One region of the Streptomyces sp. NBC_01334 genome, then DNA from elsewhere that is predicted to be linked to it. Evidence: riboswitches for the same ligand, from Rfam matches in the RefSeq annotation. Region 1 holds a riboswitch; each other region holds the start of a gene.

Region 1 (5,699 bases):
GAGCCTCACCCAGAAGGACTGGGAGGCGCACGGCGGCCTCGACTACGCGACCAGCCCCGACCAGGCCAGTCGCAGCCAGCAGATCGCCGTCGCGCAGAAGGTGCTCGCGGCCGAGGGGATCGGCGCGTGGGGCACCTGCGGGCTGACCTCCGGGCTCACCCAGGAGAACGGCGCGCTGAACGTGGACACCGGCGTGGCGGACGACTCGTCCGACTCGTCCGACTCATCTGGGTCTTCCGGATTGTCCGACCTGTCCAGGGGGTTGTCCGGATCCTCGGGCTCCACGGCCGACGACGACTCCTCGACCGGATCGTCCGACTCGTCCGCTGATTCCGCCGGTTCGCCTTCGGCGTCCGCTTACTCCCCTTCGTCCTCTTCCGCCGCCACGGGCGAATCCGGCACGTCCGGCGGCCGGAGCGACGGCTCGACGGGCGACGGCTCGCCCACGGCGACCCCGGGTGCGGACGACTCGGACAAATACGTCCAGGACGAAGGTTCTTGGAGCCTCGTCGACACCGGCTCCCTCGGCTCGGGCAAGCACCGCGGCGCCACCGCCGACGAGGCCGCGACCAAGAGCGCGACCGACGCCGGCGTGGACGGCACCGCCGCCGCCTCCGCGGGCCGGCATGCAGCGGCCACCTATGTCGTCCAGGAGGGCGACTCTCTCGCGTCCATCGCCGACTCCCTTGGTCTCGACGGTGGATGGCGTGCCCTCTACGACGAGAACAGGGACCTCATCGGCGTCGACCCGAGCAACATCGCCGCCGGTCAGACTCTCGACACAGGGGTGGAATAGGGCGCAAAGCCCAAGAAAAGCAGCGGGAGTTCGCGTCACACTTCGCGCCGAATGTCCGTTTTGGTGAAAGTGTGGGATGAGTCTCAGAAGCCCTGATCGTCTTTGAAATTCCGCCGATCGCGTGTCTACGGTCGAGGCCGCTCGGCAACCCGAGCCCCGGCCGTCGCAACGCCGAATCCTGCCAGCGACGACCCGGGAACAGTCGTCGCGTCAAGCGCCGTAGGCAGGAGCGGGGGACCCAAGGTAAGTGCCGCGCCGGTCGGTTGACCGGAACGGCTCGGGGTGAAGCCACACCTCCCACGGAGCAGCGCTCCGACGGGCGAGGAAGTGGCCGGGCAACTCACACGGCCCGAACCCGACAGCTCACCTCGCAGGCGTCGGTGAGGGGATCCACCATGCTGTTTTCCGGTAAGGGCAAGCACCGCCGTCCCTCCAAGGCGACCCGCGTCGCCACGCTCGCCGGCGTCACCGGCGTCGCCATCGCCGCTCCGCTGATGGCGGCCGGCAACGCCTCCGCCGCCACCGCCTCCGAGTGGGACGCGGTCGCCCAGTGCGAGGCCGGTGGCAACTGGTCCATCAACACCGGCAACGGCTACTACGGCGGTCTCCAGTTCTCGGCGTCCACCTGGGCCGCGTACGGCGGCACCGCCTACGCCTCCACCGCCGACCAGGCCTCCAAGTCCCAGCAGATAGCCATCGGCGAGAAGGTCCTCGCCGGTCAGGGCAAGGGTGCCTGGCCGGTCTGCGGCACCGGCCTGTCCGGCGCCGCCTACAACGGCTCGAGCGCCGACTCCTCGAGCTCCGGCTCGTCCAGCTCCTCCGGCTCCGCCGGCTCGTCGAGCAGCGGCAGCACCGGCAGCCGCTCGACCGAGGAGCAGAGCGCCTCCCGCTCGACCGACCGCCCGGCCGCCTCCAAGACGGTCACCACCCCGACCGGCAAGAAGGTCAAGAAGGGTGACGGCGAGTACAAGGTCGTCAAGGGCGACACCCTCAGCACCATCGCCGAGAAGCACAAGGTCAAGGGCGGCTGGGCGAAGCTGTTCGAGCTGAACAAGGACATCGTCGTCGACGCCGACCTGATCTACCCGGGCCAGCAGCTGCACCTGAAGTGACACTGCGCCTGAAATGACCCTGCGCCCAGGGCGTCGCTTCGCGTGAAGTGACACCTGGCCCCCAGAGAAGCCACAGCGCCCTCATATCCGAGGTCGGCACACTGAAGACCTCGTGAGGGTCACCCCCCGTCCCCACGGGCTCCCCGCTCCGGTGCGTGTTCCCCCGTACGCACCGGAGCGGGGTTTCTCTTTGCCCGTTCGTCACTTCCTGTCGGCTTTTCTCGGCCACCCCCTTTGTTCCGGGCGGAAACAATAGGTACCGTCTGTCTGTCCACGGGACGGTCGGTCGGCTGCCGACGGTCCCGGGGCGGTTAGGCTCTAGTCGCAAGGCTCAGCAAGGGCTCGTCAAGACCCCTGGGCCCCGCACAACCAGCGTCACATCCCAAGAAGGAGATGCTCGTGCCGTCCATCGACGTCGTCGTAGCCCGGGAAATCCTGGACTCCCGAGGCAACCCCACGGTCGAGGTCGAGGTCGGCCTCGACGACGGCAGCACGGGTCGTGCCGCCGTTCCGTCCGGCGCCTCCACCGGTGCCTTCGAGGCCATCGAGCTCCGCGACGGTGACCCCAACCGCTACCTCGGCAAGGGTGTCGAGAAGGCCGTCCTCGCCGTCATCGAGCAGATCGGCCCGGAGCTCGTCGGCTACGACGCCACCGAGCAGCGCCTGATCGACCAGGCCATGTTCGACCTGGACGCCACCGACAACAAGGGCTCGCTCGGCGCCAACGCCATCCTCGGCGTCTCGCTCGCCGTCGCGCACGCCGCCTCCGAGGCCAGCGACCTGCCGCTGTTCCGCTACCTGGGCGGCCCCAACGCGCACCTGCTGCCGGTGCCGATGATGAACATCCTGAACGGCGGCTCGCACGCCGACTCCAACGTGGACATCCAGGAGTTCATGATCGCCCCGATCGGCGCGGAGTCCTTCTCCGAGGCCCTGCGCTGGGGTGCCGAGGTCTACCACACCCTCAAGAAGGTGCTGAAGACCAAGGGCCTGTCCACCGGCCTCGGCGACGAGGGCGGCTTCGCCCCGAACCTGGAGTCCAACCGCGCCGCGCTCGACCTCATCATCGAGGCCATCAAGCAGGCCGGTTACGTCCCCGGCGAGCAGATCGCGCTCGCTCTCGACGTCGCCGCGTCCGAGTTCTACAAGGACGGCAAGTACGAGTTCGAGGGCAAGTCCCGCTCGGCCGCCGAGATGACCGAGTACTACGAGGAGCTCGTCTCCGCGTACCCGCTCGTCTCCATCGAGGACCCGCTGTACGAGGACGACTGGGCCGGCTGGAAGGTCATCACCGACAAGCTGGGCGACAAGGTCCAGATCGTCGGCGACGACCTCTTCGTCACGAACCCCGAGCGTCTGGCCCGCGGCATCGAGGAGGGCTCCGCCAACGCCCTGCTCGTCAAGGTCAACCAGATCGGTTCGCTGACCGAGACCCTGGACGCCGTCGAGATGGCCCAGCGCAACGGCTTCAAGTGCATGATGTCCCACCGCTCCGGCGAGACCGAGGACGTCACCATCGCCGACCTCGCGGTCGCGGTGAACTGCGGTCAGATCAAGACCGGCGCCCCGGCCCGCTCGGACCGCGTCGCCAAGTACAACCAGCTGCTGCGCATCGAGGAGATCCTCGACGACGCCGCGGTGTACGCCGGCCGCAGCGCGTTCCCGCGCTTCAAGGGCTGAACCTTCCCGCACGTCCGCTCCGCGGACCTCGGGCACAGCAAGGACTGACGCCGCCGACCCCAACCGGGGCAAGGCTCCGCCAGTCGTACGTACGTCCCCGTACCGGTCCCGTACCGTGTGCGGGGACGTACGCACGTGTGAGACGGGAGGCGGGAAGCAGTGGCCGTGAAGGACCGGGACCGTTTCTCCACCGCGACCAGGATCAAGCTGCTCGGCGAGCAGACCGCGGCCCGGGTCTACCGTTCCCAGACCAAGCGCCAGGCCCGCCGCTCCCGGCTCACCGGCCGTGCCGCGCTTCTCGCGCTCGTCCTGTGCACGCTGATCGTGGCCCTGGCCTACCCGATGCGCCAGTACGTCTCCCAGCGCGCCGAGATCGCCGATCTGGAGCGCGAGAAGCGGCAGGCCGGCGAACGCGTCGAGCAGCTGCGCGACCTCAAGGCGCGCTGGCAGGACGACGCCTACGCCGAGCAGCAGATCCGCCAGCGGCTGCACTACGTGCTGCCGGGGGAGACCGGGTTCGTCGTGATCGACCCGGACGCGGCCAGGCAGTCCCGCGCCGACCTCGGGGCGACCGACCGCCCCTGGTACTCGAACGTCTGGGACGGCGTCGACAAGTCCGACGCCTCCGACCAGTGAACCGACCGTCGGCCAGGACCCGCAGCCAGAACCGGTACCCAGAGCCGGTGGCCGGAGCCGGTGGCCAGAACCGATAGAAAGACAGGCATGGAAACGCCCCCGCCGACCACCCCGCGCACCGAGCCCACCGACGCGGACGTCGAGGCCTTCAAGCAGCAGCTCGGACGGCCGCCGCGCGGTCTGCGCGCGATCGCGCACCGCTGCCCGTGCGGTGAGCCGGACGTCGTGGAGACGGCCCCCCGCCTGCCCGACGGCACGCCCTTCCCGACGCTGTACTACCTGACGTGCCCGAAGGCCAACTCGGCCATCGGCACGCTCGAGGCGAACGGCGTGATGAAGGAGATGACGGAGCGGCTCCAGGCCGACCCGGAGCTGGCCGCCTCCTACCGTGCCGCGCACGAGGACTACATCCGGCGCCGCGACGAGATCGAGGAGCTGAAGAACTTCCCGAGCGCGGGCGGCATGCCGGACCGGGTGAAGTGCCTGCACGTGCTCGTCGCGCACTCCCTGGCGGCCGGCCCGGGCGTGAACCCCCTCGGCGACGAGGCCCTGGAGATGCTCCCGCAGTGGTGGCGCAAGGGCACGTGCGTGGTGCCGGTCGAGCGGGACGACGCGAAGGCGGCCGGCCGGTGACCCGGGTCGCCGCCGTCGACTGCGGTACGAACTCGATCCGCCTCCTCGTCGCCGACGCCGACCCGGAGACCGGCGAGCTGGTCGATCTGGACCGCCGGATGACGATCGTCCGCCTGGGCCAGGGCGTCGACCGCACCGGACGGCTCGCTCCCGAGGCGCTGGAGCGGACCTTCGCGGCCTGCCGGGAGTACGCGGCCGCCGTCAAGGAGTACGGCGCGCAGCGGCTGCGCTTCGTCGCCACCTCCGCCTCCCGGGACGCGGAGAACCGGGACGAGTTCGTGCGCGGGGTGCTGGACATCCTCGGCGTCGAGCCCGAGGTCATCACCGGCGACCAGGAGGCCGAGTTCTCCTTCACCGGCGCCACGAAGGAACTCGAGGGGCGCGCCGACCTGGCCAAGCCCTTCCTGGTGGTGGACATCGGCGGCGGCTCGACCGAGTTCGTGGTCGGCGACGACCGGGTGCGTGCCGCGCGCTCCGTCGACGTGGGCTGCGTACGGATGACGGAACGGCACCTGGTCGTGGACGGGAAGGTCACCGACCCGCCCACCGCCGGGCAGATCGCCGCGATGCGCGCCGACATCGAGGCCGCCCTCGACCTCGCCGAGCGGACGGTCCCGCTGCGCGAGGCGCACACCCTGGTCGGCCTGGCCGGCTCGGTGACGACGGTCGCGGCGATCGCCCTGGGACTGGACGCGTACGACTCCACGAAGATCCACCATGCGCGGATCGGTCTCGACCGGGTCAGGAGCATCAGCGACGACCTTCTCCGGGCCACCCACGAACAGCGCGCGGCGCATCCGGCGATGCACCCGGGCCGGGTGGACGTGATCGCGGCGGGCGCG
Region 2 (5,699 bases), 1.5 Mb from region 1:
TGGTCACCGCGCCGACGTAGACCTTGCCGTCGTCCGTCATCAGGGCGTTGATCAGGCGGGTGGAGAAGACGGTGCCGGAGCCGAACTTGCCGGTCACCTTGTCGCCGAACGAGCCGAGGAAGCCGCCGAGGTCGCCGCCGGCCTCCGCACCCGAGGGCATTCCTTCGCCACCGGTGTCGAAGACGGCGACGGACGTCCAGCCCTCGCCGAGGACATTGAGTCCGTCGAGGCCGTCGAGGCCGTCCGCGCCTTCGACGCCTTCGAGGTCCTTCGCGAGGTCGTCGGACTTGCCCGAGTGCCCGGGGGCGCTCTCCCCGACCTCGTCGCCCTCGGTGACCTTCGCGCCCTTGGGAGCGGTGAAGTCGAAGGTGGACGCGGCGGGCTTGGCGAAGCTGACCTGGGTGAAGCCCGCGTCCACAACAGCGGCGCCACCGCTCGCCGGGGTCAGCGTGAACTTCAGCGGCAGGCCCGTCTTCGCGTCCACGGCCACACTGATCGCGCCCACCGTGGAACCGGACTGCTTCGGCTTGACCAGCAGCTTGTAGGCGTCACGGCCGGCGACCTGGACGGTGCCGTCGACGGTCACGGAGGTCGTGTCGTCGACCGCCTTCAGGGCGTCCTCGGTGAGTTCCTTGGGCGTGGTGGGGACCGGGTTCTCCGCCTTGCCGGAGCCCTTGCCCGCGCCCTCGCCTGAGCTCTCGTCCGCGGTCGAGTGGTAGACCTCGTTGGAGGCGCTGTCGTACCCCCACACGTCCTTGCCGTTGTGGATGACGCTGTACTCGGCGGCGTTCTCCAGCAGCGAGAGCTTCTGCCGGTCCGGGCCGTCGGCGGCGACGCGCAGGGTGTGCGTGCCGGCGGCGAGCTCGGTGAGCTTGGTGGACGGGTCGGCGGACGAGCCGTCGCCGCCCTGGGTGGCCCCCGAGAGGAGCCCGCTCTCCAGTCCGCCGAGGTCGGGCAGCCCGAGATCGGTGCTGATCTTCACCGTCCCGGACAGCTGCTGCACGTCCGAAGCGGCGATCTTGTCGAGGAGCTGCTGTGCGGTGATCTTCGGCAGGTCGGGGTCGCCGGAGTCGGCGAGCGCCGGGACCAGCCCGATCGTCGCCGCCGCCACACCGATCACGGTGACCGGGACGATGTACCGTGCGGCCTTGCGCCGTCCGAGGCGCAGGTCGTCGGCTTCCGCGCCGGTCGACTCCCCGCCGGTCGTGGTGTCGTCGGATGCCTTCGGTGCCATGTGTGCCTTACCTCCGTCGTCGGCGGCGGCTGGTCATCTCGCGCCTGAACGTCCCCACCCCAAGCCGCCATTCTCACCCGAATCGGTGAGGAGTGGTGTTTTCCGTGGTTCCCATCTGACCAAATCGGCCATGAGGAAGCGTCAACCCGAGGGCTCAACTCCACATACGCCTGCGGTATGACACGAAGGTGACGAGGCGGCATCCGACCCGTAGGGGTCCCCCGGGGTCAGCCCGCCCGGTGGACCACTGCGTCGCAGAGTTCCATCAGCGCCGCCTTCGCGTCGCACTCCCGCAACGGCGCCAGCGCGGACCGCGCTTCCTTCGCGTACCGCACGGTGTCCCGGCGGGCCTGCTCCAGCGCCGGGTGGGCGCGGAGCGCCTGAAGCGCCTCGGTGTGCCGGGCGTCGTCGGTCAGGTCGGAGTCCAACAGCTCGCACAGGGCGATGTCCTCGGGCAGCGACAGCCGCGCCGCCCGCTCCCGCAGCCGCAGCACGGGCAGTGTGGGAACGCCCTCGCGCAGGTCCGTCCCCGGCGTCTTGCCCGACTCGTGCGAGTCGGAGGCGATGTCCAGGACGTCGTCCGCCAGCTGGAAGGCGACGCCGAGCCGCTCGCCGTACTGCGTGAGCACGTCGACGACCGTCTCGTCGGCGCCGGACATCATCGCCCCGAAGCGGCAGGCCACGGCCACCAGCGAGCCGGTCTTGCCACCGAGCACGTCGAGGTAGTGGTCGACCGGGTCCCGCCCGTCCGTCGGCCCCGCGGTCTCCAGGATCTGCCCGGTGACCAGCCGCTCGAACGCCTCCGCCTGCACCCGCACCGCCTCGGGCCCGAGGTCGGCCAGGATGTGGGAGGCACGCGCGAAGAGGAAGTCACCCGTGAGGACGGCGACGGAGTTCCCCCAGCGGGTGTTCGCGCTGGACACCCCGCGCCGCACGGCCGCCTCGTCCATCACGTCGTCGTGGTACAGCGTGGCCAGGTGGGTCAGCTCCACCACGACGGCCGAGGGCACCACGCCCGGCGCGTACGGGTCACCGAACTGCGACGCGAGCACCACGAGCAGCGGCCGGAACCGCTTCCCTCCCGCGCGCACGAGATGCTGGGCGGCCTCCGTGATGAACGGGACCGCACTCTTGGTGGCCTCGAGCAAGCCTTCCTCGACAGCCGCCAATCCGGCCTGGACATCGGCTTCCAGAGCCTGGTCCCGCACGCTCAGCCCGAACGGCCCGACGACGGTCACGAGGGGTCTCCTGTCTGCTGGTGTCTACTGGCGATTACGCGGTTTGTCGATAGGTCTCTGCCATCACTCAAGTCAGCGTATCCGGTCACGTTTCGATCACCGATAGCCCCCACGTCCCGCGGGCTCGAATGGACTCGCCCGGGAGGCCCCCGCAGGCCAGGCGGCATCGGATCACGCCCGATATGGTTTCGATCAGCTCATATGAGCGGACATGAAGAGAGTTTCCGGGAACCGGAGATTCATGTCCCGGACCGGGACTCCCGTCGGCCCGGCGGGCCCGCCGGACCCCTCTTCACGTGACGACGATCACGCATTCTCTTCCCTCTCCCCCCGCGACGCGTCGGGCGCGAAGGAAGGCAATTCCCCTCCGCTCCCCTACGCCACCCATTGCCGATGCTTTAACAATGAGTTGGGCCTAATGCCCGATTCGCCACTCTTGTGAACGCTGGTGAGTTGGCTCACTCCCCACGGAGATCCGGTCCGGGTTCACCGTTCACCGATTCCCCGCACCCCTCAAGCAAGTTGAAGGTTTGCACCCACAAAGGATCAAGCACCCCATAGGTCACAGACCAAGGTCAATAGGGGTGATCTGTGAATCCGGTACTTGTTTCGGACATGTGCTCTCGCATACGTTCCCGGCCTGTCGGGCGGAACGCCGAATCCTGCCGCCGCCCGAACACCCATCGATAACGCTCGGCAGGAGCGGGGGAACCAGGTAAGTCGCCGGAACGGCATTAAGGACGTCTTGGATATGCAAGACGTTTCGGACATGTCGTACGGCTTGGGGTAAAGCCGCGACCGTCAGGGCGCGACCGGGCAGCTCCCGCCCGAACCCGACAGCTCACCTCGCAGGCGCCGGAGAGGAAATTCGACATGCCCGCTGCCGCTCAGCCGCGCCGCAACCGTTTCATCCGCACGCTCGCCGTCGCCGCCACCGGCGCGGCCGTGCTCGCTCTCCCCGTCCTCGGGGCGACCACCGCCTCCGCGGCGACCCCGGCCGTCTCCACGGCCACCAGCCTCGGCTACGCCAACAACCTCGACGGCTGGATCCGCGCCTCCCTCCAGGTCATGGGGCAGCACGGCATCCCGGGGACGTACAACGGCATCTACCGCAACGTCATCCGCGAGTCCTCCGGCAACCCCAACGCCATCAACCTCTGGGACTCCAACGCGGCCGCGGGCATCCCGTCCAAGGGACTGCTCCAGGTCATCGACCCGACGTTCCGCGCCTACCACGTGAACGGCACGTCGTGGGACTCGTACGACCCGGTCGCGAACATCACCGCCGCCTGCAACTACGCGGCCGCGCGCTACGGCTCGATCGACAACGTGTTCGGCGCGTACTGACCGTCCCGCCGGCCGGTCACCGGTGTCGGCCGCCGATGTCGGCCACCGGTGGCCGGTAGCCGGTAGCCGGTAGCCGGTAGCCGGTTACGGAAACAGACGTTCGAGGACGACGGCCACGCCGTCGTCCTCGTTCGACGTCGTCACCTCGTCGGCGACCGCCTTGAGCTCCGGATGCGCGTTGGCCATGGCGACGCCCCGGGCCGCCCAGTCGAACATCGGGATGTCGTTGGGCATGTCCCCGAAGGCGACGGTGTCCTCGGGCCGCAGCCCCAGGTGTTCGGCGGCCAGGGCCAGGCCCGTCGCCTTGGTGACCCCGCAGGGCTGGAGTTCGACGGTGCCCGGCCCCGACATGGTGACCGTGGCCAGCGAGCCGACCACCGAGCGGGCCGTCGACGCCAACTCGTCGTCGGACAGCGTGGGATGGCGCAGCAGTACCTTGCTGATCGGCTCGCACCACAGGTCGTCGCGCCGACCGACGCGCAGGGCGGGCAGCGTCGGGTGCGGCATCCGGTAGCCCGGCTCGATGAGCGTCAGCCCGTCGACACCGTCCTGGTCGACGGCCGCGTACAGCTGCCCGACCTCCGCCTCGATCTTGCCGAGCGCGGTCTCGGCCAGCTCCCGGTCCAGGGTGACCGACCACAGCAGACGGTCCGCGCCGGCGTCGTACAACTGCGCGCCCTGCCCGCACACCGCGAGCCCCCTGCTGTGCAGCCGGTCGAGCAGCGGGCGCACCCGGGGCGCGGGCCGTCCCGTCACCACCAGGTGGCGTGCGCCGGCGGCCGCCACCCGCGCGAGCGCGTCGAGCGACCGGTCGGAGAAGGTGTCGTCGCCGCGGAGCAGCGTCCCGTCCAGGTCGGTGGCGATGAGGGAGTACGCGGTGCGCGCGGCATATGCGGTGGGTGCGGCCATGATCAGAGAATACGGATCCCAGGCCCCACGGGTTCGACGCGAACCGGCCGACGTCCAAGTCCTGTCCGGTTCTGCCAACTCCCCTTGTACGCCTGGCTCAAGCCTGGCTGCCGACCGACTCAATGAAACGGCTTTCTGGCACATCGCCGGGTAGCGGACGGTTAAAGGCCTCTGCACCGATTGGCAACAACATAAGACGCTACCTACCGCGATGCCCAGGTGGACCGGTACCGTCCAGGTGTCCAGGGGGGACTTGATCGGGGGGTCAGGTTGAGCAGTGGGCGCATTCGTGTGCTGAGGCCGCAGGACCTCGGCGAGGGGGAGAGGGAGCGGTGGCGCGCGCTGCGTGCCGCGTCGACGCTGCCGCGAAACCCCTTCATGGAACCGGAGTTCACCGACGCCGTGGGCCTGGTACGGCCACGCTCGCGGGTGGCGGTGGTGTATGAGGGGCGTGAGCCGGTCGGCTTCCTGCCCCACGAGCGGGGCCGGCTCGGACAGGGCCAGGCCCTCGCGTACGGCGTCTCGGACGCGCAGGGCGCGGTGCTGGCCCCGGGTCTCGGGCTGAACGCCGACGAACTGATGCGGGCGTGCGGCCTGTCGAGCTTCGGCTTCGACAACCTGGAGGCGGAGCAAGGGCTGTTCGTCCCGCATGCGGCCGAGGAGTACGCCTCCTATGTCATCGACGTCGAAAAGGGTTACGAGACCTATGAGTCCGTGCTGCGCGCCCAGTCGCCGAAGTTCCTGAAGACGACGCTGGCCAAGGAGCGCAGGCTCGGCCGCCAGGTCGGGGAGGTGCGGTTCGTGTTCGACGAGCGCGATCCGGCCGCGTTGCGCACGCTCATGGCGTGGAAGTCCGCGCAGTACCGCAGGACCGGCCGCCGGGACCGGTTCGCACAGCAGTGGATCACCCGGCTCGTGGACGTGCTCTCCGAGACCCGCGCGCCGGAGTGCTCCGGCACGCTCTCCGTCCT
Region 3 (5,699 bases), 2.4 Mb from region 1:
CCGCGATGCGCACCTCGACGTCCGGGCAGACGAACCGCACCATCGCCAGGATGCGCAGACAGCGCTGCGGGGTCAGGTTCCACTCCTTGGCGAGCGGGGTGCCCTCGACCGGGATGAGGAAGTTCACCGGAACGGAGTCCGGGTCCAGCTCGCGCAGCGAGAAGACGACGTCCACCAGGTCCTCGTCGGACTCGCCCATGCCGGCGATCAGGCCCGAGCACGCCGACAGACCCGCCGCGTGCGCCTTCTGCACCGTGTCCACCCGGTCGGCGTACGTGTGCGTGGTCGTGATCTCCCCGTACGTGCCCTCGGACGTGTTCAGGTTGTGGTTGTAGGCGTCGGCGCCCGCCTCGCGCAGCCGTTCGGCCTGGCCGTCGGAGAGCAGGCCGAGACAGGCGCAGACCTCGACGCCCTCGTTCTGGTCCTTGATCGCCTTGATGGTGCCGGCGACCCGGTCGACGTCACGGTCCGTCGGACCACGCCCGGACGCCACCAGGCAGACCCGCTTGGCCCCGCCCGCCAGACCGGCCGCAGCCGCCTGCGAGGCCTCTTCCGGCTTGAGCCAGGTGTACTTCAGGATCCCGGCCGTGGAGCCGAGCCGCTGCGAGCAGTAGGAGCAGTCCTCGGGGCACAGCCCCGACTTGAGGTTGACGAGGTAGTTGAGTTTCACCCGTCGCCCGAACCACTGCCGGCGCACCCGGCCGGCCGCGGCCACCACGTCCAGCACGTCGTCGTCGGAAGTGGCCAGCACGGCCAACGCTTCCTCGCGGGTCGGCAGCTCGCGCCGAAGCCCCTTGTCCACCAGCGTGTTCAGCAGGTCCATGAGAGCCGATCCTGTCCTACGCACCCGCTCCGGGCCAAGGTAGGGATCGCACAACACACCGGGTTCGACGTGTGGGTATTGCCACACCGTGGGTGGGCGGTCGGGCCGCTAGTGTCTGTCCGCTACCTACAAAAGCCCGGAGGACCCATGGCGTTCGGCTGGATCGACGAGCAGGCGGAGCTGCGGCGCCGGGCCGGACTCGTGCGGACACTGCGGCCCCGCCCGGCAGACTCGCCGCTCCTCGACCTGGCGAGCAACGACTACCTGGGCCTCGCCCGCCACCCCGAGGTCACGGAGGGGGCCGCGGCGGCCGCCAGGACCTGGGGCGGCGGCGCCACCGGCTCCCGGCTCGTCACGGGCACCACCGAGCTGCACGGCGAACTGGAGCGGGAGCTTGCCGAGCACTGCGGCTTCGAGGCGGCCCTCGTCTTCTCCTCCGGATACGCGGCCAACCTCGCGGCGGTCACCGCGCTGGCCCCGCACGGGTCGCTGATCGTCTCCGACGCGGGCAACCACGCCTCGCTGATCGACGGCTGCCGGCTGGCCCGCGGTACCACCCACGTCGTCGGGCACGCCGACCCGGACGCGGTGCGCAAGGCGCTCGGCACACACGACGGCCCGGCCGTGGCCGTCTCCGACACGGTCTTCTCGGTCGACGGCGACGCCGCCCCGCTGGCCGCCCTGGCGGCCGCCTGCCGGGAGTACGGCGCCGGACTGGTCGTCGACGACGCCCACGGGCTCGGTGTGCTGGGGGACGGCGGGCAGGGTGCTCCGTACGCGTCCGGTCTGGCGGGCGCCGACGACGTCGTCGTCACGGTCACGCTGTCCAAGTCGCTGGGCAGCCAGGGCGGCGCCGTGCTGGGTCCCGCGCGGGTGATCGAGCATCTCGTGAACGCGGCCCGGACCTTCATCTTCGACACGGGCCTGGCCCCGGCGGCGGCGGGGGCGGCGCTGGCCGCCCTCAGGCTGCTGCGCCGGGAGCCGCAGCGCGCGGCACGCGCGCGTGCGGTGGCGGGCGAGCTGCACGCACGCCTGACGGCCGCGGGCCTGGCAGCGGTGCGTCCGGACGCCGCGGTCGTCTCCGTGCGTGCGCCGTCCCCGGAGGGGGCCGTGCGCTGGGCGGCGGACTGCCGGTCGGCAGGCCTGGCCGTGGGCTGCTTCCGTCCTCCCTCCGTGCCCGACGGCATCTCACGCCTCAGGCTGACCGCGCGTGCGGACCTCTCCGGGGCCGAGCTGGAACGCGCTGTACGGGTGATCGGCGAAACACGACCATGAGTCGGCGTGACACGGCCGTGGACCGCCTCTGACTGCTGCGGTGCGGTCAGCGGACCCGTGAGACCCCCGAGAACCCGGCCGTGAAGCCCGACCAGCTCTCGGGGGAGAAGAGCAGGGCGGGTCCGGCCGGGTCCTTGGAGTCGCGTACGGCGAGCAGACCGGCCCAGGGGCCGGAGGCCGGCCGGGCCGTCTCCACACAGTTGTTCGCTCCCGTGCTGTAGCTGCTGCGCAGCCACCGCACCTCAGGGAGACGGTCGGGATCGGTACTGGAAGGTACGTTCCGCGGTGGTGCGGACATGGTGCCTCCTTACGCGCCGTCGGCTATCGCGGCGATGTAATCCGATGAGTCCCCGGGCGAAAGGGCGTGCGCCCGAAGGGCGTTGAAGGCCTCGGTGTAGGCCTGGAGGTCTTCTTTCCGTTCGAGATAGAGGCTACTCGTCAAGTGGTCGAGAACAACCACGTCCAGATCAGAAGTGCGCGAAAATGAGAAGATAACGAAAGGGCCAGTTACCCCGATATGCGCTCCGGCGGCGAACGGCAGCACCTGAAGCCGAACTTGGGGCAATCGGGCGGCTTCCACGAGCCGACCGAGCTGTCGTGCCATCACCTCGGGCCCGCCCACCTCCCGTCGCAGCACCGCCTCGTCCAATACCGCGTTCAGTTCCAGCGGTGGCTGCGCGCGCAGCACGTCCTGGCGGGCCAGCCGGACCTCCACCAGGGTGTCGAGCTGGTCCTCGTCGCCGCCCTCCACGGATGCCCTGGTCACCGCGCGCGCGTACTCGGGCGTCTGCAGCAGCCCCGGTACCACCGTCGTCTCCAGGGTGCGCATCGCGCTCGCCTGCGACTCCAGACTGATGAAGTCCCGGTAGGTGGGCGGCAGCACCCCGCGGTACGCGTGCCACCAGTGGTCCCGGCCGCCACTGCCGTCGTCGCCCGCCAACGCCAGCATCAGCTCCCGCAGTTGCGGATCCGCGACACCATAGGCGTCGAGAAGTAACCGCACATCGGCCGGTTTCGATCCACTGATACCGGTCTCGATGCGGCTCACCTTGGACTGGTGCCAGCCCACGAGCCGGGCCGCCTCACCACTGGTGAGGCCCGCCTGGGCGCGCAGATTGCGCAGTTCGACGCCCAGCTTCCGGCGGCGCACCGCGGGGCCGTGCTGCATGGGCTCCTCCTTACTCCTACCGGGCCGACCAAATACGCTCTGCCGTCGCAGAGTTCACCGCATCGGGCGACAGATATATGCATATCCTGGTGGATCCCACCCGTGACCGGCGCGGTAATGGCAGTCTGGCGAAGAAGCACCAGTCCGGGACCGTACTCGAACCATCCGCGCCGTGTCGGGCTCCCGGTCCCGTGGGAAAGGGTCGACGTCGCCATGGCAGATCACCTGGAAGCATCCGTCACTCTGCCGAGCGATCCCGCCTCGGTCTACGCGGCTCGCGTATTCGTGGCCGGCGCCCTCGGGGAATGGGGTCTGCCGGCGGACGCGGAGATGGCCGACGCCATCCGGCTGATCGTCTCGGAACTCGCCACCAACGCCGTACAGCACACCTTCGGCCAGTCACCCACTTTCACGGTGGACCTGGTCCTCGACCGTGACGAACACCTGCGCGTCGGGGTCACCGACAGCCACCCGCGCTTCCCCAAACGACTGCCGGCCGCCGTCCAGCAGGACAACGGCCGAGGGATGGTGATCATTCGATGGCTGACCGCGGAGTGCGGCGGCAGGCTGAGAGTGCGGCCCACCCGGGAGGGCGGCAAGACGGTCACCGTCGAGCTCCCGTGGGCCGTCCCGGCGGCGGAGCCGGTGGCCGGTGCCCTGGCGGCCCCGGCGGAGGGTGAGCTCCCGGGGCGATGAAGGCGCGTCAGGACGCCCCCACCGCCCCGGGAAACCAGCCCGTGACCCTGGCAGGCCCTAGCGGACCCGGCCGTACCAGACGCTCTTGGTCCAGATCTTCTGGAGCTTCACCACGTCGCCGGTCTTCGGCGAGTGCCAGATCTTGCCCTTACCCGCGTAGATCCCGACGTGGTAGACGTTCGAGCCCGAGTGGAAGAACACGAGGTCGCCTGCCTTGCGGCTCGACGCCTTGATGTGCTTCGTCTTGTTGTACTGCTGGGACGCCGTCCGGGGCAGGCTCTTGCCCGCCTTCTTGAACGAGTACAGCGTGAGCCCGGAGCAGTCGAACCTCTTCGGCCCGGTGGCCCCGTACTTGTACGGGGCACCCTTCTTGGAGGCCGCGATCTGGAGCGCCTTCGTCGCCGGTGTGGCGGCCGCGGCGTCGGGGGCGAGCCCCGGGACCACGACCGAGCCGCCCACGGCGGCGATGGCGAAAGCCGAGGCCGTACCGGCCCGGGCCATGAGCGACGGGACACGATTGAGCGCAGTCATGCGCAACCCTTCGTCAGCCGCCTGTGAAGGATGACCTGTCGGATTCGGGCTGGCGAAGTTGCCCGGCCGCTGCTGCGGCTTCACCCCAAGGGCTGCTCGGCCCGGTCATGGCGTGACCGTTCCGGCGACCCGTCGTGCTTGGGTCCTCCACTCCTGCCGATGCACTCCTGTCGACCGGTCATCCGGGCGGCGGCAGGACTCGGCGTCCGCCCGGACCGCCCCGCCGCTTGTGGCGGGGGCTTGTCGTCAGTCAGGGATCTTGGCTCACCGATGTCCGAAAATCCCAACGGAACCGGGGATTTGTGGGGTTACTCACCACTCACCCGTTCGGGTGGACACCCTGATGGGCGATCAGGTGTCAAGGCGCCTCAGGGGCTCCCACCAGCGGTGGAGCCCGCTATTCCGCCCGAAGAGCGCCCTTTTGCGCAACCGCGGAGGGGTCGGGGGAGCAGTAGACGCTCCGCTGAACGGGGGTACCTCTTCTGGGCCGTTTCAACTCCGGTCCGGTCGTCACGTCCTGGGCGTGAGCGGTCCGGACCGGAGGTGGATCCGTCGGGTCAACTGTCGGAGAGCGGAGGCAGCGTGACGCGCGCAGTACGGCGCTCCCCGTCGAGGACGCGCAGCGCCCGCGCGAGCGTCGGCGCGTGCAGCTCGTTCTCGCCCCGCTGGTGCATGAGCGTCAGCGCGTCGCGCAGCGCGGTCGCCTTGGTCACCAGCGCCTGGGCGGCGCGCAGTCCGCGGTAGGTGTCGCCGTGGTGGGCGGGGTTGATCCGCCCGAGCAGGTCGACCACGTCAAGGTAGCCGTCGATCAGCTCGGCCTCCGCGCGGGTCAGCGCGGGCAGCGGCGGCAGCTCTGGCACCATCGGCGGCTCACCTCCCGCCGGGCGCGCCGGCCGAGGCCTTGCGGCTGGGGATGATGCCGTCCACCAGGCCGTACTCCACGGCCTCCTGGGCGGTGAGGAACCTGTCCCGCTCGATGTCCGCGGCCACCTGCTCCGGCGTCCGGCCGGTGTGCCGTGCGAGCATCTCCTCCAGGCTCGCGCGGATGCGGGCCAGCTCCTCGGCCTGGATCGCCAGGTCGCTCGCCTGCCCCTGGACGGGCTCGGGCAGGGACGGCTGGTGGATCGTCATCCGCGCCCCCGGCAGCGCGTACCGCTTGCCCGGCGTGCCCGCCGCGAGCAGCACCGCAGCGGACGAGCCCGCCTG

The links. A riboswitch is a leader RNA that binds a small molecule or an ion and turns the genes downstream of it on or off. The one in region 1 is predicted to bind cyclic di-AMP.
Region 2: it holds a riboswitch for cyclic di-AMP, as region 1 does, so the genes downstream of both, OG736_RS25845 (transglycosylase SLT domain-containing protein) here and OG736_RS18715 (transglycosylase family protein) in region 1, are expected to answer to the same signal.
Region 3: it holds a riboswitch for cyclic di-AMP, as region 1 does, so the genes downstream of both, OG736_RS07945 (C40 family peptidase) here and OG736_RS18715 (transglycosylase family protein) in region 1, are expected to answer to the same signal.

The regions. Positions count from the first base shown of each region.
Region 1 covers NZ_CP130718.1:4,201,182-4,206,880, reverse strand. The annotation lists gene OG736_RS18720 (transglycosylase family protein) at 1-796, shown strand, start outside; cyclic di-AMP (ydaO/yuaA leader) riboswitch at 1,002-1,188, shown strand; gene OG736_RS18715 (transglycosylase family protein) at 1,192-1,908, shown strand; gene eno (phosphopyruvate hydratase) at 2,302-3,588, shown strand; gene OG736_RS18705 (FtsB family cell division protein) at 3,748-4,224, shown strand; gene OG736_RS18700 (DUF501 domain-containing protein) at 4,312-4,857, shown strand; gene OG736_RS18695 (Ppx/GppA phosphatase family protein) at 4,854-5,699, shown strand, end outside.
Region 2 covers NZ_CP130718.1:5,750,157-5,755,855, reverse strand. The annotation lists gene OG736_RS25855 (LolA family protein) at 1-1,234, opposite strand, end outside; gene OG736_RS25850 (polyprenyl synthetase family protein) at 1,462-2,472, opposite strand; cyclic di-AMP (ydaO/yuaA leader) riboswitch at 3,120-3,342, shown strand; gene OG736_RS25845 (transglycosylase SLT domain-containing protein) at 3,346-3,819, shown strand; gene OG736_RS25840 (HAD family hydrolase) at 3,904-4,728, opposite strand; gene OG736_RS25835 (GNAT family N-acetyltransferase) at 5,020-5,699, shown strand, end outside.
Region 3 covers NZ_CP130718.1:1,758,866-1,764,564, reverse strand. The annotation lists gene bioB (biotin synthase BioB) at 1-823, opposite strand, end outside; gene OG736_RS07965 (8-amino-7-oxononanoate synthase) at 971-2,098, shown strand; gene OG736_RS07960 (DUF397 domain-containing protein) at 2,145-2,396, opposite strand; gene OG736_RS07955 (helix-turn-helix domain-containing protein) at 2,406-3,266, opposite strand; gene OG736_RS07950 (ATP-binding protein) at 3,480-3,962, shown strand; gene OG736_RS07945 (C40 family peptidase) at 4,020-4,493, opposite strand; cyclic di-AMP (ydaO/yuaA leader) riboswitch at 4,497-4,667, opposite strand; gene OG736_RS07940 (hypothetical protein) at 5,051-5,356, opposite strand; gene OG736_RS07935 (ATP-dependent Clp protease proteolytic subunit) at 5,364-5,699, opposite strand, start outside.